DNA from 3 places in the Arthrobacter sp. CG_A4 genome. Region 3 is predicted to be linked to each of the others. Evidence: riboswitches for the same ligand, from Rfam matches in the RefSeq annotation. Region 3 holds a riboswitch; each other region holds the start of a gene.
The links. A riboswitch is a leader RNA that binds a small molecule or an ion and turns the genes downstream of it on or off. The one in region 3 is predicted to bind cyclic di-AMP.

Region 1: linked by a shared signal. The riboswitch ahead of RCH07_RS11190 (M23 family metallopeptidase) and the one ahead of RCH07_RS17595 (NlpC/P60 family protein) in region 3 are both predicted to bind cyclic di-AMP.
Region 2: linked by a shared signal. The riboswitch ahead of RCH07_RS12610 (hypothetical protein) and the one ahead of RCH07_RS17595 (NlpC/P60 family protein) in region 3 are both predicted to bind cyclic di-AMP.

What each region holds. Positions count from the first base shown of each region.
Region 1 covers NZ_JAXCID010000023.1:5,280-11,524, forward strand. The annotation lists gene RCH07_RS11165 (molybdopterin molybdotransferase MoeA) at 1-685, opposite strand, end outside; gene RCH07_RS11170 (DUF6457 domain-containing protein) at 682-969, opposite strand; gene mobA (molybdenum cofactor guanylyltransferase) at 953-1,672, opposite strand; gene RCH07_RS11180 (HNH endonuclease) at 1,729-2,229, opposite strand; gene RCH07_RS11185 (NlpC/P60 family protein) at 2,453-3,256, opposite strand; cyclic di-AMP (ydaO/yuaA leader) riboswitch at 3,566-3,735, opposite strand; gene RCH07_RS11190 (M23 family metallopeptidase) at 3,873-4,709, opposite strand; cyclic di-AMP (ydaO/yuaA leader) riboswitch at 4,715-4,926, opposite strand; gene RCH07_RS11195 (metal-dependent transcriptional regulator) at 5,091-5,786, opposite strand; gene serC (phosphoserine transaminase) at 6,063-6,245, shown strand, end outside.
Region 2 covers NZ_JAXCID010000028.1:13,342-19,586, reverse strand. The annotation lists gene RCH07_RS12630 (DNA glycosylase AlkZ-like family protein) at 1-876, shown strand, start outside; gene RCH07_RS12625 (nucleoside deaminase) at 926-1,429, opposite strand; gene RCH07_RS12620 (phosphatase PAP2 family protein) at 1,491-2,372, shown strand; gene upp (uracil phosphoribosyltransferase) at 2,423-3,058, shown strand; gene RCH07_RS12610 (hypothetical protein) at 3,213-4,037, opposite strand; cyclic di-AMP (ydaO/yuaA leader) riboswitch at 4,036-4,195, opposite strand; gene RCH07_RS12605 (sensor histidine kinase) at 4,388-6,088, opposite strand; gene RCH07_RS12600 (response regulator transcription factor) at 6,092-6,245, opposite strand, start outside.
Region 3 covers NZ_JAXCID010000056.1:13,770-20,014, reverse strand. The annotation lists gene RCH07_RS17615 (DNA alkylation repair protein) at 1-137, shown strand, start outside; gene RCH07_RS17610 (hypothetical protein) at 258-875, opposite strand; gene RCH07_RS17605 (hypothetical protein) at 1,062-1,445, opposite strand; gene RCH07_RS17600 (hypothetical protein) at 1,540-1,809, opposite strand; cyclic di-AMP (ydaO/yuaA leader) riboswitch at 1,986-2,171, shown strand; gene RCH07_RS17595 (NlpC/P60 family protein) at 2,180-2,977, shown strand; gene RCH07_RS17590 (dihydrofolate reductase family protein) at 3,126-3,683, opposite strand; gene RCH07_RS17585 (helix-turn-helix transcriptional regulator) at 3,889-4,086, shown strand; gene RCH07_RS17580 (serine hydrolase) at 4,413-5,342, shown strand; gene RCH07_RS17575 (DUF1918 domain-containing protein) at 5,398-5,589, shown strand; gene RCH07_RS17570 (DUF5129 domain-containing protein) at 5,623-6,245, opposite strand, start outside.

The DNA of each region.
Region 1 (6,245 bases), on a different contig from region 3:
GGACCACGGCTTTGCCGAGCACGGGCAAAGTGTCGTGGCCGGCAAGTGCGGCGAGGGCCAGGTGGGCGGGGTTAAGGATGGTGCCGCCCGCGATGAGCAGGTCTCCGGCGGACGCTTCCTCGGCGGCCCTGCGGATGTGTTCGCCGTTTCGCGGTTCACCGGGCTTGGCGGCGCCGCCGGCCTGCAGCACCGGGAGTCCGTCCTCGTCCGTGCCGAGACTGCCGCTTTCGCTGCGCAGCACGGCCTTCGCGCCGGCCGGGATGAGCCCGCCGGTGACGATGGGGCTTGCCTGGTGCGGAGCCAGCCGGTGGCCGGGTTCCGCCAGGATCCAGGGCCCGCTGCCGTTGACGGCCCAGCCGTCCATCGCCGAGGAGGCATAGTGCGGCATGTCGTGGAGCGCTGCCACGTCCCCTGCCAGGGTGCGGCCCAGGGCGTAGCGAAGCGGCACGGGAGCGGCCGGAATGGGCGCCGCGCAGTCGAAGGCGAGCTGCCGGGCTTCCTGCCAGGTGTGGACGAGGTGCCGGCGCGGCGTACTCGGTCCGGGCGTCTCCGGTCCGGGCGTCTCCGGTCCGGGCGTCTCCGGTCCGGGCGTCTCCGGTCCGGGCGTCTCCGGTCCGGCGGTGTGGTCCGGGGTGTGGTCGTCCCCGGCGGGCGCCGCGCTGCCGTGCGGGGGTGCGGTCGTCATGCCCCGGAGGCTTCACTGGCCTGGTAGTCCTTGGCAAGCTTCCGGGCCACTGCCATGGCGGCCTGCATGGAAGCCGCATCGCTGGCCTGGCCCGAGCCGGCGGCCAGCCCGGCGGCAAAGCCGGCAATGAAGGTGGTCAGCGGGGCTGCGGGGCGCACGATCGAGTGTGCCGCAACGCCCGCGAGGGCCAGGACCTCGTTGATGTCGACCTCGACGTCCTCCAGTTCCAGGGCCTGTTGCAGGGCACGGCACCAGTCTTCCAGCGTTTCATCCTGGGTCTTCACCGTTTGCCTCCAAGGTCGGGGTCAGCTGCGAGGTTCCGGACCGGTTGCCCGGCTGGTGGCCGTGGATCAGTCCGGATACCCCAAGTGCGGAGGCATCGTCCCACGTGTCCACGTCGTCCGTGGCCCCGGAGGGGACAGTCACTTCCCGCACATCAAGACTAGCAAGAAGGCCGGATACCGAAGCGTTTATGAGCATGCCACGGCGTTCAGCTTCATCGACGCTTCTTTGTAGCGCAGTTGTGCCATATAGGCCGACGAGAGGTTGTCTCCGCCCGTCAGCAACCGCCATATAGCCGTCCCCAGGTGGCCCAGCCTCCGGCAAGGGCTGGCCGGAGGGGCTGCTGGTTCCGGCGGCCTCGAGGAGCACTCGCAGGGCGGCATCCACCCGCGGCATGTCGCAGGCCAGGACGAGGGTCAGCGGCGGGGCGACGCCCCCGGACCCCGCGCGGTGGCGTTGGAGCGCGGAGAGCCCGGCCGCAATGGCGGCAGCAGGACCAGCGAACGGCGGATCCTCGCGGCAGCTCAGCACGCCGCCGGGAAGTGTGCCAGGGTCCGGACCGACAACGACGACCGTTCCGGCGCCGCGTGCGGCCTGCAGCGCACCCTCCAGGAGGGTAGCGCCGTCGTACACCAGGCTGGCTTTGGCCACGCCTCCCAGGCGGGAGGACCGGCCGCCGGCGAGAATGACAGCAGCAAATTCCACCAGTCAAGCGTAGCGCGGGACGTGCGGGTCCGGGTGCGCCGTGCGCGGCGGACCGCTCAGGCAGCAGATTCCGGCAACAGGAACGGATCCCAGGCCGGCGTCGGCTTTTCCAGTTCCTTGATCTGCCAGATCGCGCCCTTCGGCGGCCCCGGGACGAAGCTGAGTTTCCAGCCCATCTCGGCCGGTGTGTGGTTACCCTTGGCGTTGTTGCAGCGCAGGCAGGCGGCGACGAGGTTTTCCCACGAGTCCGCTCCGCCCCTGGACTTGGGGTGGACATGGTCTATGGTGTGGGCTGCTTTGCCACAATAGGCGCAGCGCTGAAAATCCCGGCGGAGCACGCCGCGGCGGCTGACCGCCGTCCTGGTGTTGTACCGGGGCCTGATGTAGCGATTCAGCAGAATCACCGACGGCCGGCCTAGGATGTCGGTTGGCCCGACGACGGGATCGTCGCCTTCGGCCACGACGCTGGCCTTCCCAGTCAGCACAAGAACCAGCGCCCGGCGGAAAGTGACTACCGCCAGCGGTTCATATCCAGCATTCAGAACGAGAGTGCGCATCCGCATACCTCTTAACGGCCGCACCCGCCAGGGGCACAAGGGCCGGCTGCCCTGTGCATGGTCGGGCTATGGATCGACACCACAAGAGTAAACACGCGAGTGCCGGATCACCGAATTTCCATAGCCGGTGCTCACCCGTGTCGGCTGAAATTCATGCTCCGGCAACGCAAAGGACCCCTGCCGGGAGGGCAGGGGTCCTTTGGTGTCGCTGGAAGGGGTTGTCTTAGCCGCCGACGCGGATGAAGACCGGGCCGGAGCCGACGTTGACGCTTTGCAGAGAGGTGGTTCCGCCATTCCAGCCGCCGTGGACGGCCTTGCCGCCGCCGACGTAGACAGCGATATGCGCCACACCCGCGCCGCCGTTCTGGTAGTAGGCGAGATCGCCCGGCTGTGCCTCAGCGGCGCTCACCGTGCGGCCGAGGGACAGGTACCCTGCCGGCCAGCCGTGGTAGTTGATGCCGGCGGCAGCCAGTGAGTTCGTGACCAGCCTGGTGCAGTCCTGCCCGACGCCGAGCTGGGCGTAGGCAGCGGACGCGATGGTGGAACCCATGCCGCTGGCAACGCCGGCCGCAGCCGGTGCGGAAGCCGGTGCAGCGGCGACGGTGTTAGTGCCGACGGTCTTGACAGTGGCGGTCTTGGTCGCGGCGGTGCTGGTGCTGGCGGCCCGGGTGGCGGTCGGAGTTTCCTGGACCTTGACGACGGGCTTAGGGGCCTCGATAACCGGAGCGGCAGTGGTCGTGACGGCCGGCTTCTCGTAGGAGATCGCAATCGTGGAAGCAGCCGAGATGGCTGCCGGAGCTGCCGACTGGACTTCGAGCGTGGAAGCGGAGGTGGATTCGCGCTGAACGTTGGTCTCAGCAGCGTTGGCTGCAATACCGCTGGTCAGAACCAGACCGGAAGCGGCAGCGATAACTGCAGCCTGGCGGCCCATGCCTCCGGCATTGTGGCCGACAGTCTTGGCAATGACGGCCAGCGAGTTGGTCTTGGTGACCTCGGCGCGGTGGCGTGCGTTTGCACTAGTAGTCATTAAGTTCTCTCTTTCGTGATCCTTGGACTGCGCTTTTCAGGCGCAATCTGAGGACGCTCCGGCATCTTGGGGGTACGCCGGATCGCCCCGAATGGGTTACTTAGCGAAGGGTGTACTGCGAAGATGCGCCAAAAACGGCCACGGAATGCAGGTGCGTAGATTGCAGTCCGGAATCAGCAGAGGTTGAGCCGGCGGTGTGGGATCCGTTGCGGGCGCCGGCAAGGGCAGCACGATAGGTGGATTCCGGCGGGCTCGTAAGAGATGCACAAGCGCTGTAAAGCGCAGCATTGCGGCGTGAAGACACGAAAAGAAGCCTCTCCCAATGCCTGCGAGGTGAGCTGTCGGATTCGGATGGGAGTCACCCGGCCGCGCTGCTTCCTGGGAAGCTTTGCGACTTAACCCCAAGGTCTTCTTGCGAAGACCAAAATTGGTTCCCCCGCCCCTGCCAGACGATGTCATGCGGACGGACCTTGAGCGGTGGCAGAGCTAGGCAATCCACTCAAGAGCGCCAACTTCGGAAAAGTTGGCGTACCTCATACGGTACAGCAATTGGGGTTCAATGTCACATTCAGATCACGGCGCGTCACAGAAATGCGAGAGTGACCCATCGGCTTGGCTAGAGCCAGCCGGTGGGGTCGACAACTTCTCCGTTAACCATGACCTCGAAGTGGAGGTGGCAGCCGGTGGAGGCCCCGGTGGTCCCGGCCATCGCCACGGCATCGCCGCGGGAGACCTGCTGCCCGACGCGGACGCTCGAGGAGCTGAGGTGGTTGTAGGTGGTCTCCAGTCCGTTGCCGTGGTCGATCACCACGCGGTTTCCGCCACCGTAAGGGTGCCATCCGGCAAACGTCACGGTGCCACTTGCGGCGGCGTTGACTGCTGTTCCGCACTGGGCCGCGAAGTCCTGACCGCGGTGGAACTCGCCGGAACCGCCGGTAATGGGGCTGACACGCAGCCCGAAGGGCGACACGGAATCCATCCGCTCCAGCGGTGCACCAAGGCTTCCCGAAGACGCAGCACGCGTGATGGCGCCAGCGGCTTGGGCGCTCAGTAACTGCTTAAGCTTCCCGTCCGGATCGCCCTGCGTGGTGACGGCACTGCGGTTAAATTCAATCTTGGCGGCGGCAGGCGCAGTGACATCCGGCTGTGCCGCGGCGGAGGCCTCGGCAGAGGCTGAACTGACGGGCGGGCCGGCGTTGGTGACCGCGACCGGACCGGTCGCGGGGACGGTAACCGTCAGGACCAGACCTGTGGCGGCCAAGGCAATACCGGCCTTCTGCCCAACGCCGCTGGCGGCGGCGAAGTCGGTGACCTGCCGGAACGGGCTGCGCCGGCCCCGGCGTTCATCGCGGTGCGCGTCGCGCGGACGGTCGGCCAATGCGGCGACGGCCGGACGTGGCTCCGGGGCGGGACCGGCCGCACGACGGCGGCCCCTGGCGGTCTGGGTGGTCAAAAAGTAGTTCCTCTCTGGAGAGCCTGCGGAGTTAGCTGTCGGATTCGGGTCAGAGATCTAAGACCCGGTCCGCCGTAAGCAAGCACCCAGACACAAAGAGGTCCAATAAAGTCCCTCACTGGAGTGTGCTTGCCGCTGGCGGACTTCACCCCAAGGCTGTGTTGAAACAGCCGGAAGTGGTTCCCCCGCCCCTGCCAGAAGGTGACTCTGTTACTGATCCGCTGGCAGAGCTCGGCTTCGAATCAGATAACGCTTTGGTATCGGTACTGGTCATCAACTATAGGCGATGAAGCCGCCCAGTGATAAATCCGTTATCGGCGGTTGTGCATAACTCGTGGGTCATCCCACGAGTTATGACCCGGAGATGTGACCCGGGAGGTGTCAGCCGACGGTAACAAAAACGTGGGCAGCGACCTCGGGCGGCAACTCAAGGGCACCTTCGATCTCCGGCACCCGGACCGAGATGTATTCCCCGACGCGTTCCAGCGAAACCCGGGCACCGGGACGGATCCCTCCCTCGTCGAGCTGGACCAGCAGTTCCGGCTCCACCTGGATGGGCTCGGCAAGCCGGTCGACCGTAATCCGGGAACCGGCCCCGTAGCCGGCCATAGCCTCAAGCAGGTTCACGACGCCGTCCGCGTGCGGCAGGGACGGCGGACCCCCGAGGTCAGCGAGGCCAGGAATCGGGTTGCCGTAAGGGGAAACGGTCGGGTGGTTGAGCAGTTCAAAGATCCGCCGCTCCACGCGCTCGCTCATCACGTGTTCCCAGCGGCAGGCTTCCTCGTGGACGTAGGCCCAGTCGAGGCCTATCACGTCCGCCAGCAGGCGCTCGGCGAGACGGTGCTTGCGCATAACGCCAATGGCGCGTTTCCGGCCGGTTTCGGTCAGCTCGAGGTGCCGGTCGCCGGAGACAACTACCAGCCCATCACGTTCCATCCGTCCGATGGTCTGGGAAACTGTGGGGCCGGAGTGGCGGAGTCGCTCCGCGATGCGGGCGCGGAGGGCGATGATGTTTTCCTCTTCAAGCTCCAGGATGGTCCGAAGATACATCTCCGTGGTATCGATCAGATCCGTCATTCAGCTCAGCTCCTCGAGCGCCGTCCTTGCGTCATTTCCCGCCGTACCGCGTGCGGGATGAGCCCTGGCGAGCTCGGCCGTACGCTCGCAGGACAGCCTAGCCTATTTTGAGTTTGTCCGGATAATCTCCCGGAACGGTTCGATGACCGGACTATGACGGACTCCTTTCCCGCCAGCCCTCCGCAGTCAGGCAGAATGAAAAGTAGGCTCCCTCGCACCCAGCACGCCGGGCCACCTCCGGAGCCACACTTTGTAGCAGTCGAAAATTGGAGCCACGTGAGCGACACCAGCATCACTATCCCCGCAAACCTCCTTCCCCAGGACGGCCGGTTCGGCGCCGGACCGTCAAAGGTCCGACCGGAACAGATGGAAGCCCTCGCCTCATCGGCGATGCTGCTGGGTACATCCCACCGCCAGGCACCGGTCAAGAACCTCGTAGGCTCGGTCCGTCACGGTCTC
Region 2 (6,245 bases), on a different contig from region 3:
GTGCTGCACACCCTCGCCGAAGCCGGCGCGCCGCTGGATCCGCGCCAGCTCAAGGACGAACTCGGCGACTCCGTGCGGAACCTCGGCGAAGAAGGCAGGAAGAAGGGCGCCACCACCACCCTGCCCACTGCCCTCGGCATCCTGCAATCACAGGGACGGATCCGCCGCGTGCCGGCCACCGGACGTCTGGACCAGCAGCGCTACGCCTACGAGCTCTGGGGCCTGCCGCCCAACCCGCTCGCCGCCGACGCATCCCGGGCAGAGCTCATCCGCCGCTACCTCGGCTGGACCGGCGGAGCCACGTTCAAACAGTCCCAGTGGTTCACGGCCTTCACCGTGGCCCAGAGCAGGGCGGCGCTGGCCGCCGTCGGCGCCGTCGAGGTGACCACCGCCGGGGGCGGGGGGCTGTGGATGCTGCCCGACGACGTCGAACTCCTCGCCGCGTTCGAGGAACCTGCCGAAGAGCAGATCCAGCTGCTCGCCGGGACGGATTCGCTGGTGCTGCTGCGCCGCAACGCCGCGGAGATGCTCGACGAGGACGGCGCTGAAAGGGGCGACACCGGCAGACAGGTGATGGCCCCGCTCGGGCTGCAGGCCGACCTCCCCGACCACCCCATCCTGGACCGCGGCCGGATCATCGGGCTATGGCAGTACGAGCCGGGCAAGGAACGGATCGTGCCCTGGCTGTTTCACACCACAACTCCGGCGGTGACCCGGCGGATCGCCCAAGTGGAGGCTTGGATCCGGGAGGACCTGGCCGACTTCCGCGCCTTCAGCCTCGATTCACCGGCCACCCGGCAGACACGGATCGACGCGCTGGCGGCATCCGCGGCAGCTGACGCATCAGCCTCCGCAACAGCCCCCGCGGGAAAATAGCGCCGGCCAGGCGAATCAGGCACAGAGGGGGAGCGGTGATGACCGAGGTTCAGCTGCCGCGGTGCCCGGCGAAGAAGTCGCGCAGCAGGGCCGCGCTTTCCTGTTCCCGGACCCCGGCATACACTTCCACCCAGTGGTTGAGCCGTCGTTCGCGGAGGATGTCGAACACCGAGCCGGCCGCCCCGGCTTTCTCGTCCCACGCGCCGAACACCACCCGCGGAATGCGGGCCAGCACCACCGCCCCGGCGCACATGGCACAGGGCTCCAGCGTTACCACCAGGGTGCAGTCCGCCAGCCGCCAGCCGTCACCGGGCCTGCCGGCCAGGACGCTTCGCTGCCGCAGCCGGGCCGCGGCCCCGCGGATCGCCACCATCTCGGCGTGCGCCGTCGGGTCCCCCAGCGCTTCGCGTTCGTTGCGCCCGGAGCCGAGCACCGCGCCGTCGGGCCCGATGACGACGGCGCCGATCGGCACGTCCGCCGTTGCCAGCGCAGCCCGCGCCTCAGCAAGGGCAAGGCCCATCCACTCTGTATGGCGGGGCTCCGGAGAAGTCATTGCTCAATGATAGTTTCGACGAAAGGGCAGCTGTGAAAAGCAAAGGATTGAGGAGACGGCCGTGAAGACCTTTGCAGAGCGTTGGGGTAAATGGGTGGTCCCCTACGCTGCCCTGTGGCTCACCCTGCTGGCCGGCGGAGTTGTTGTGGTGGCGCTGGCATTGCTTGGCGCCGAAGTGTACGACAACGTGGTGGACGAGGCGGGACTCGCGAATCTGGACAGACCTGCGCTGGCCCTCGCCGAAGACCTGCGCACCCCGGAGATCAACTCGGCCGCCACAGGTTTCACCAATGTTGGCGGAAGCATCGGCATGCCGATCCTGGCGAGCATCCTCACCGCCTGGCTCACCTGGCTAAACCGCACCTGGCGGCCGATCATCCTGGTCTGCGGTGCCACGGCTGTGTCCATCACGGCCACCACGTTCGGGAAGAACCTGGTGGGCCGCGCCCGCCCGGATTTTGTCCATGCCGTGCCGCCCTACGAAACCTCCCCATCCTTCCCCAGCGGGCACGCACTCAACTCCACCGTGGTCATCGGCGTGCTGGTTTATCTGACCTGCCTCCAGCTCAAGAAGACCTCGGCCCGCGTCGCGGTGATCGCCGCCGGTGTGATCTTCGTCGCGGCGATGGGCCTGAGTAGGGTTTTCCTGGGGCATCACTGGATGACGGATGTGATCGCCGCGTGGCTCCTCGGCCTTGCCTGGCTGGGCATCGTGATCCTGGCACACCGGCTGTTCCATGTGCTGCGGCACCGCGGGCATGCGGGCCCGGCGCCGACCTTCGACCATCCGGCGCACCTGATGGACGGACGCCCCGACGGCGGCGGCCCAGGCCCCGCGAAGGGTGCGGGCCCCGGCCCCGATACCGGTGCTGCCGGGAGCGCGGCCGGGAACGAAGACACCACTGCGGACGGGCTCGGCGCCCGCGGTCCGACGGGCGGGTGACCCGCGGTCCGACGGGCGGGTCAACTGCCGCCGGGTGATAGTTTTGACCCATGCGCATTCTCGTTGTGGACCACCCGCTGGTCGCCCATAAGCTCACCGTTCTGCGGGACAAGAACACCCCTTCCCCGGTCTTCCGCCAGCTCACCGAGGAACTCGTTACGCTCCTCGCCTACGAGGCGACCCGCGACGTCCGCACCGAGCCGGTGACCATCGAGACGCCGGTCAGCATCACGATCGGCACCGCCTTCACCAAGCCCACCCCGCTGGTGGTCCCTATCCTGCGCGCCGGGCTCGGCATGCTCGAGGGTATGACCAAGCTGGTCCCGACCGCCGAGGTTGGCTTCCTGGGCATGGCCCGGGATGAAGAAACCCTTGACATCATCACCTACGCCGAGCGACTCCCCGAGAACCTCACGGACCGGCAGATCTTCGTGCTGGACCCGATGCTTGCAACCGGCGGCACCTTGCGGGAGGCCATCAAGTTCCTCTTTAAGCGCGGCGCCTCCGACGTCACCTGCATCTGCCTGCTGGCCGCCCCGGAGGGCCTGGCCAAGCTGGAAGAGGAGCTTGCCGACGCCAACGTGACCATCGTCCTCGCCTCCATCGACGAGAAGCTCAACGAAAAGTCTTACATCGTCCCGGGTCTGGGCGACGCCGGCGACCGCCTCTACGGCGTGGCAGGCTAAGCCCGCCGTCGGCGAAACTGGCGCCGGAGGCGGCTGGGGGGTTCCGGGGGGTTCCGGAAAACACCGGCGCGGCCTCACCTGAACCGCATGGACTGGATCCTGTGGATCCGGGGCTCCTCGCCTGGCCGTGCTTCAGGCTGGCCGTGCCGGCTGTCTAGTACCAGTTGTTGGCGTAGTGGAAGTTCAGGGCGCCGCAGGGGGAGCCATAGCGCTCCTTGACGTAGTTCAGGCCCCAGTTGATCTGGGTCCGGTAGTTCGTCCGGTAGTCCGGGCCAGCGCTGGCCATCTTCTCGGCCGGCAGGGACTGGACCACACCGTATGCCCCGCTGCTGGGGTTCGTGGCGGTGGTCTTCCAATCGGATTCCTTCGTCCACAGCGTCTGAAGGCACTGCATCTCGCTGGGAGCCCAGCCGTAAGTTCCCAGTTGCGCGGCAGCGTAGGCCTGCGCGCCGGCAGGGTCGTCGACAGCAACGGGCTTGGCCGGTGCCGGTGCCGGTGCCGGTGCGGGCTCAGGTGCGGGTGCGGGTGCCGGAGCAGGCTCGGGTGCGGGTGCGGGTGCGGGTGCCGGAGCAGGCTCGGGTGCGGGAGCCGCGGCGGCGGGGACTTCAGCGGGCTTCACCTCTTCGGTCTGGGGCGCGAGACTGGCGGTGTCGGGAAGGGCCGACTGCGAATCGACGCGGACACGTTCGAAGTCCAGGTGCGTCAGCGGGTCGGCGGTGGTGGCCGAAGCCCCGCTGGAACTGCCGGCGCTGGCGTTGCGGTTGGCGGTCTCGGCGGCCTGCCCGGCAGCCCCGATCCCGACGAGCACCGCGCAGGTGGTGGCAACGAGGGCGGCGCGACGGCCGGTGGATCCGAGGCTCGCGGTGAACCGGGACCGGGTTGACGCGGGATTGGTGTCCGCCGCGCGGTGGCGCGAAGCCGTCGAACGGGTTGCCTGCTGGGCGCTCTTGTGGCGCGTTGGTACTTTGAATTCAGTCATGATCGCCTCTCAACGCCTGCGGAGTTAGCTGTCGGGTTCGGATGCGATATCCGGCCGCACGGAATCTCACGTGTCGGCTTCACCCCAAGGGTGCAAAGATGCAGAATGTCCGGGAACTCTGGGTTCCCCGCCTCTGCCTGGTCGAGCGGAATCCGGGAAGCGGCAGAGTTTGGCGTCCGTCCGGATGCGCGGCCCTGTGGCGGCCGCACCCTAAAAACGGTACAGGAGCCGGAAACAAATGTCACATTTCGGTAACAAGCAGGGCGACGGCGGTGCGTCGCCTTGTGCTTCCGCGGCCTAGCCTGAGCCCCGCTTCGATGGTTCCCGGCGGGTTCGACGCTAAGTGTCGTCTAGCCGGCAGGGAACCGTCGAAGCGGCGGGCTCGGCGGGCTCGGCGGACCAGCGGGAAGCCGGACGGTGAACTCCGTGCGGCCCGGCCGGGAGATGACCTCGACAGTCCCGCCGTGCGCCTCCACAATCGACTGCACAATGGAGAGCCCCAGCCCGCTGGTCCCCTCGGCCGTGGGTTCAGCCACCGTCGGACCCGTCGCCGCCGTCGCACCCGGCATCGCCGGGGCGCCCGTCGGACCCGTCGCGCCCGTCGCCGCCGTCGCTGCCGTCGCACCCGGCACCCCCGGGCTGCCGGAGGCCCCGGTGGCGGCATGTGCGGCCGTCGTGACTGCCGGGTTTTTGCGGGCGGCGTCGGCCCGGGCGAAGCGCGAGAAGATCCGGCCGACAAACTCGGGGGCGATCCCGCTGCCGTTGTCCGTTACCGTCACCACGGCGCTCCCGTCGGCGAGCCGCGCCACTCCGGTGACCACCGCTGTACCGGGGCCGGTGTGCTTGCGCGCGTTGGACAGCAGATTCGCCAGCACCTGGTGCAGTGCGGTCGCGTCGCCGCGGACCACCACCGGCTCTTCCGGGAGCTCCAGCTGCCAGAGGTGGTCCGGGGCCATGACCTTCTCGTCGCTGACCGTCTCGATCGCCAGCCGGGTGAGGTCGACGTCGCTGAACTTGAGCGGCCGGCCCTCGTCCAGGCGCGCCAGCAGCAGCAGGTCTTCCACCAGCGTGGTCATCCGCTGGGACTGGCTCTGCACCCGCGCCAGGGAGTTCTCCCCGTCCGGCGTGAAGTGTTCGGTCATCCGCATCAGCTCGGTGTAGCCGCGGATGGCGGTCAGCGGGGTGCGCAGCTCATGCGAGGCATCGGACACAAACTGGCGCACCTTCATTTCGCTTTGCTGCCGCGATTCAAGGGCGTTGGAGACGTTGTCCAGCATCTGGTTCAGCGCAAAGCCAACGCTTCCCACTTCCGTGCCGGGATGCGCCGCCGACGCCGGAACCCGCACGGCGAGTGCCACCTCGCCGGCGTCGAGCGGTAGGCGGGAGACCTGGGTGGCCACTCCGGACAGCTGTTCGAGCGGCTTCATGGTCCGGCGGATCAGGGCCGTGCCGGCGAGGCCGATCAGTACGAGACCGCCGGCGGAGACCACCACCATGGTCCACACCAGCGAGGCCAGGGTGTTCTGCTTCTCGGCGAGCGGCAGCCCGGTTACTATGACGTCGCCGGAAGGGGCCCGGGCGGCAGTGAGCCGGTACGCACCAGCGGAGAGAACGCGGTCCACGGGGCCGACGTTGGGTGTGAGCACCCCCAGTATCTCGCTGTCCCCGGCGGAGAGGGATTTGCGGCTGGCATCATCGGCGAGGAAGCCGGCGCTGCTGACGACGCCGTTGAGGATCCGCGCATTGAGGGTGCCGACGCCCTGGCCCCGGGCTTCCAGCGGATCCCGGCGGACGTCGCCGTTCCCTGGTCCGGGGCGGCCGAATTCCCGGGCCCGTCCGGACGCCTGCTCAAGCTGCGAGTCCAGTTGCCTCGTCAGGAACAGGTCCATCGAGGCATAGCTGAACACTCCGACGGCACCGCAGATCGCCACGAGCAAGCCCATGGTGACTAGGACCAGCCGGGTGCGCAGATGCCACGTGGACGGGTTGCGCCAGCTTCGCCCGGGGGCGCCTGGCTGATCGGCGCCTGTCCTATGGGTGCGAGTGGGCACGGATCACTCCGCCGGCTTCAGGACGTAGCCGGCGCCGCGCACGGTATGGATCATGGACGGGTGGCTGGCGTCAACCTTCTTGCGGAGGTAGGAAATGTAGAGTTCGACGATGTTGGCCTGGCCACCGAAATCGTAGTCCCAGACCCGGTCCAGGATT
Region 3 (6,245 bases):
CGGGGGACTGGGACAGGTTTGTCCGCCATGCCCGGATGGTTCTCGCGGAGGCCCCCGACGGCGGGGTCGCCGGCGAGGCGGCGGTGCACGTCCGTTCTGTACTCGCTACGCACCGGCCCGAGCTGGAATTCGGGTAGCCTAATGCGCCATAGCTGCGAGCCGAGGAAGTCCCGGAGCCCGGGCATCACGGTCCTGGACCCAGACCCCCGACGAACCAACGAGAATGCGCCCTGGCCGGAACGCGCCCTGGCCCGAAGTCACTCGTTGGGTGGGAACTCGTAGGAGGACGGGATGGTGGCGGGTGTTGCACCGAAGCTGACCACGATTTGATCGTGGTGCTTGAGCGGGAGGTCACGGATGCCGGCGTCGTACCGTGCCCCGTTTACGTAGGCGGTCCAGCCGTCCGCCGGGCCCTGGCCGCTGCCTGGCGGGCCCGTCCCGGTCAGCACGCCCCATTCGGTGAGGAGCTGCCCCAGGGTGAACACCTGCCCTGCCGTGGGCGATTCGATGTGGATGACACCGCTTGTGTCGTGCGTGTGCAGGGCGGAAATACCGTCCGGTTTTCCATCCTGCCCCAGTGAGATGCCGATGTTCGCCGGCACCGGCACTGGCGTCGCGTCCTTGATCAGATCCAGGTGGGCGTGGAAATGCTCCACGTTGCCCTCGGCCGCCAGGAGGGCGAGTCCGGACCGGGCGATTCGCTCGCGGGCCCCCGCGTTATCCACGCCGAAGCCCGCGGCGGCTTCCGGTGCGCGAGTGCCGGCCGTCGTCTCAGTGGCGGTCGTCTCAGTGGCCGCCGGCGGCGCACAGGCGGCCACCCCGAAAAGGAGCGCCGGGAGTGCGGCGGCGAGGGCCAGCGTGCGGTGAATGGTCACGGATTTCGCTTTCGTTCAAAGGACCCGTTGCCCCCAGTCTAGGCTGGGCGGGCTGCGAGCGGCCGCACAGAGCCGGGCGGTGCGTCCACCCCGGCAGCCGTCGTCGCGCATTCCATAGTCAGCCAGGCAGGCGGCCGCATCACAGTGGTTGGGGCTGCCGCCCGCACCCCCGGCAGACAGGCGGCCTCAGGAGAGGGACATGGCTAAGATCGCGGACGTCACGGCGAACGAGATCCCGATCGCGGCAAACAGCGCGCCGAAGATTCGGATGGCTATCGGCGTTGCGAAAAACGACGCGGTGTAGTCCACCCCCATGGGTTTATAGGCCTTCATCATCGCGGCGTAGGCGCGAGCCGATCCGCGGAAATTGAAGGCCAGCACCAGCCCCAGTATGACCGCGGTGAGACCCAGCACGCCCACCCCCCACTGCACGACCGGGTTTGTGGTGCCCTGACCGGTTAAAGACATGACCGCCACAGAGACGAAGACCACAGCGAAGGCGATCAGGTAGACCACCAGGAACCCCTTCACCGGTTGCGGCAGCGACATCATCAGACGCCAGGCTTTCATTGGTACCCCCAAGCCGAGAATTGGCTATGGGGTCAAACCCTAGCCGACGGAAGCTGCGGTCTACAGGGGTCCCGCTCCGCCACGAACGACGGTGCTATGCGGGAGCCCGGCGCTCCACCACGGCGTAGGCTTTACCGTCCAGAAACTCCCAATCGGTCACCACCATGAAGCCGGCAGCGTCAACGCGGTCATTCAGGACGAAGACGTCAAAGCCGCCGTTGCGGGGCTCTGCGTCCCAGGTGGACGCGTGGACTTCCCCATTTTCCAGGACCAGCAGCTCGGTGTTGACATTGAAGTCCTTCTGCGGCTGATAGCTCAACTGGCAGATGGCGACACAGTGCCTGGCGAAGTCGGGGCTGCTCATTTTTGGCCTCCGCTGATGGGTCCGCTGATGGCACCATTCTATGCCGGGGGCCGCGTCCTGCGGGGCGAAGAGCTGCCCCAAACTACTCCCGCCGTTACCTCGATGTGACATTCCGTGATCATGCCGTTACCGTTATTGGGTGCCTGTTGCTTAGAAACGGGCGCTCCCCAGCCGATTGCCTAACTCTGCCGCGGCCACGGGGATACCTCGCAGCAACGTCCGGCAGAGACGGGGAACCCATTTATTGACCTGGCTTTACGCAGGTCTTGGGGTGAAGCCGCACAGTCCGATGTCAGGGCCAGAGTGCGGCCGGGTGCCTCCCATCCGAATCCGACAGCTCACCTCGCAGGCATTGGGAGAGGCTACGCACATGACTTCCAGCAATACTTTTTTGCCAAAAAGCACTGACCTTCGCAGCCAACGCCGTTCCGTATTCCTGTCCTCCAAGGGAGGTACATTCGGCCGCCAGGCTGCAGTGATTGCAGCGGCGTCCGGCCTGGTGCTCAGCAGTGCCATGGCCGCCAACGCCGCCGAGGCCCCCGTCCAGCGCGACTCCGCGCCGGCGTCGTCCGTCGACGTCGGGGGCCAGGTGGGCGCACCCGTCCTCGCGGATTCCAAAGTACAGATCACCTTCGAGCGCCCGGCAGTGGCGACCGCCCCTGCCCCGGTGATCGAACAGCCCAAGCCGGTAGCTGCCCCGGTAGTCAAGGCGTCCGTTGCTGCCCCGGCGGTCAAGGCACCCGTTGCTGCCCCGGCGGTCAAGGCACCCGTCGCTGCCCCGGCCGCCAAGGCCGCGGTGAAGGTCCAGGCAGCGCCGGCCGCTCCCGCCGCTGCCCCGGCGGCCGGCGGCGTCAATGCCACCATGGTCTCCGCCGCTTACGGCCAACTGGGCATGACACAGGATTGCACCGCCTTGGTTGAGAAGGCCCTTGGCGCAGCCGGAATCTCTGTCGGCGACCTCGGCCCGATGCAGTTCATGAACTACGGCAAAGTGGTGGGGGATGCCCAGCCGGGCGACATGGTGGTCCAGTCGGGACATATCGGAATCTACGTCGGCAACGGCCAGGTGCTCAGCAGCGGGATGAACGGCGCGAACCAGACTGTGGTTCACCCGCTGTCCTGGCTCACCGCCACCGGCCCCGTGACGTTCGTGCGTGCCGGCGTTTAGTAACACCTCCGGCAACTAGGTGATGCCACCCGCGACACTGGCGGGAAAACGTAGAAAGGCCGGTTGATCGGTTGCCTTGGGGGCAGCTGATCAACCGGTCTTTCACATGCCCGTGCCCGCCGGCCTTGCATACGCCCGGGCCAGCCAATCAGCCTTGGTACCGAAGCAGCACGACGCCGTTGCCGAACGTGCGCGTCTCCAGCAGTCGGAGCTTCGTCACCGCATCCGTCTCCTGGAAGAGTGGTTTGCCCCGTCCGATCAGGACCGGGTGGACGTAGATCCGGAATTCATCGATCAGGCCGAGCCGCCGGAAGGACGCCGCAAGATCGGCGCCGCCGAGCGCGAGGTCCCCGCCGGATTCTTCCTTGAGCTTCGCGACCTCCTCGACGACGACGTCCCGCACCACTGCGGTATTCCAACCGGCCGTCGCCAGGGTCCTGGAGTAGACGATCTTGGGCATGTCCCGCCAGATCCGGGAGAACTCGACCATGGGCGCCGGGTTCAACGGGTCCGCGTCCGCCGTCGGCCAGAACTCCGCCATCAATTCATAGGTGACGCGGCCGTCGAGGAACGCTCCCATGGTCCGGAGCTCATCATTGAAGTGTTGGTGCAGTTCGTCGTCGACCATGTGCCAGCTGAGGTCCCGGCCCGGACCCTCGATGTACCCGTCCAGGGACATCTGCGTCATGAGGATGACTTTGCGCACCGCTGGGCTCCTTCAATGGGCTGAGGGCTACCGCACCAGCGTACGCTCCGGCCCGGCGGAGCGGCAGGACTGCACGTGAACAGGCCAGGCGTCCGACGCCGGGCGGCTGGGTCTTGCCGGATTGTGGTGTCTGAGCCACGATCAAGGTACTGGGCTGAAGGAACAGCACTGCCGTTACCGGCAGTGCCCTCACGGAGGAGCAACCATGCGTGACGTGGCGTCGATCGCAGCGAAACTCCGCAGCGTCCGGAGGGCCACCGGGATCACGCAGGCGGAGCTGGCGCAGCTGGCCGGGACCTCGGTGCGAACAATCCGGACGATAGAGACCGCCACCGGCAATCCCTCCGTGCGGGCAGTGATAGCCGTGGCCAACGTCCTGGGCCTGCAGCTTGTGGCGCGCTGATGAACGCCTCAGCAAGACACCTGCCCCAAGGTCTTCCAAGGCGAAAACTCTTGCGCTCAGGGCCCCGGCGGAGCAGAATGCAGAAACTTTGAAGCCTCTACCGCGGTTCTAGCTCCCGGAGGATCAGCATGCCTGCGAATGTGTATGAGCCGACGGCCGGCCCCAGCTCTTCGCTGGACCGGGGGTGAGAGCCGGTGCAAAATCAGGGCCCCGGCCGGCACTACCGCAGCGGCCGCCACACATCTGTTGCCACCCGACGGTCCGGGTGGCCCCTGCCTGGACCATGGGGTGGGAGCCGCCGGCATCGTCTGCCGGCGGCCGCTGCCATGCTGGCCCTGTTCCTGGCGACCTCCTTCTCCGCGGCGTTCCAGGCCAGGGTGCCCGCCGACGCTGTTGCGCTGGCCGGGGCGTCCGCGTCCGCCCCTCGCACTTCCCCGGAAGCCGACGGCGGGGAACTCGCTGCCTCTTCGGTGTCCGGGCTGCCGCCCGCCGTCGTCCCGGCAGCAGCAGCGGCGCCGGTGCCGCCCGCCGTCGTGCCGCCCGCCGTCGTGCCGGCCGGGCCGCCGCCTGTCAGCCGGAAACTTGAAGCCCAGATCAATGCCGTCATCGCAGCGAACAGCCGTTACCAGGTGGGCGTTGCCCTGATCGACGTGACCGACGGTGTGGTGCACGAATACGGGGTGCGGGCCAAATTCGTCGCTGCCAGCACGGCCAAAATCCTCGCCGCCTCGGCCTACTACCATCTGGTGGAATCCGGCAGGGCTTCCCTGGGGGCGCGGATGGGGGTATCTACGGCCGGCGCCCAGATCCGGCAGATGCTCCAGCAAAGCAATAACGAATCGTGGGCGCTGATCATGGCCGCCGTCGGGCCCCGTGCGTTGACCGAGTACGCAGCGTCAATCGGGATCACATATGACCGCACACTGAACACCCTGACGCCCGCCGAGACGGCGAGGACGCTGTACCTGCTGTACACCGGCCAGCTGCTCGACGCGGCGAACACGGCGCAGCTGCTGTCCTTTCTGCAGCACACCAACAACGAATCGCTGATCCCGGCCGCCATCCCCGCGGGCATCAGCGTCTTCCACAAGTACGGCCTGCTCTTCGGTAACCTGCATGACGCGAGCATCCTGGTCCGGGGGGAGCGGGCTTACGTCTTCGTCGTCTATACGCTGGGCCGGGACACGCCCGAGTTGGCGGCCCAAGCCCGGGTTATCCGCCAACTGGCCAAGACCATCGCGGCCAGACTTTTCTGATTGGTGTTCCCGCGAGGGGCCGAGAACCGTACGCTGGAGAAGGGAGGTGAATGCCATGAAAGCAGCACAAGGAGACCGCATTGTCATCCGGGGTACGACGGTCGAATCGTCGGACCGGCACGGTGAAATCCTGGAGGTCAAGGGATCCGACGGTGCGCCGCCGTACCATGTGAGGTTCGACGACGGCCATGAGACGATCATGTTTCCCGGCGGCGACTTCATCGTCGAGCGACACGGGGCAACCTGACACAGCCTCTGCCGCCGGCCCGGTATCCCGGTCCTAGAAGTTGGACGAACTGCCGGAGCCGGAGAAGCTTCCGCCGCTGCTCCCGTACCCGGTGGTGCTGCCGCCCCCGCCACGGGCGCTGCTGACGTTACTCATCCCTGTGCTGAAGCCGGAATTGAACGTGGGAACCGAGAAGAAGTAGTAGGCCGGGTAGACCGTACCCAGGATGCTGGGCTCGTACGTGCGGCCATACCTCTTCTCGGTTCCGGCCTGGGCGCTTGCCATCTCCTTGCGCATCAGCCCGGCTTCCTTGTCGTTTTTTGCGAAGCCGGCGATGACGGTGTCGGCATGGTTCTTCAGCAGTTCGGAGAGGTGGGTGCGCGCGTCCCGCAGCCGGTCAAGGGCCGTTTCGGGGGTGATTGTTCCGTCCGACAACTCGGATGTGCAGCGTTCGAGGTCCCGGTGGCTCTGATCCCGGAAGGACCGCAGGGCGGCCGCCGTCGCAGAGTCGCCCTCGGTGTGGCGCTTGCTGAGCAGCTGTTCGAGGGCGGCGAGATCGTTGCGGAAGGGCGCGAGCTGCCGGTCCCAGGCCGGAGCCCACGAGTTCCCCCGGTTGAGCAGGGCATTGGTGTCCGCGATGACGTCGTCCAGGACGTCGAGTTCCTCGGCGGCGTCGG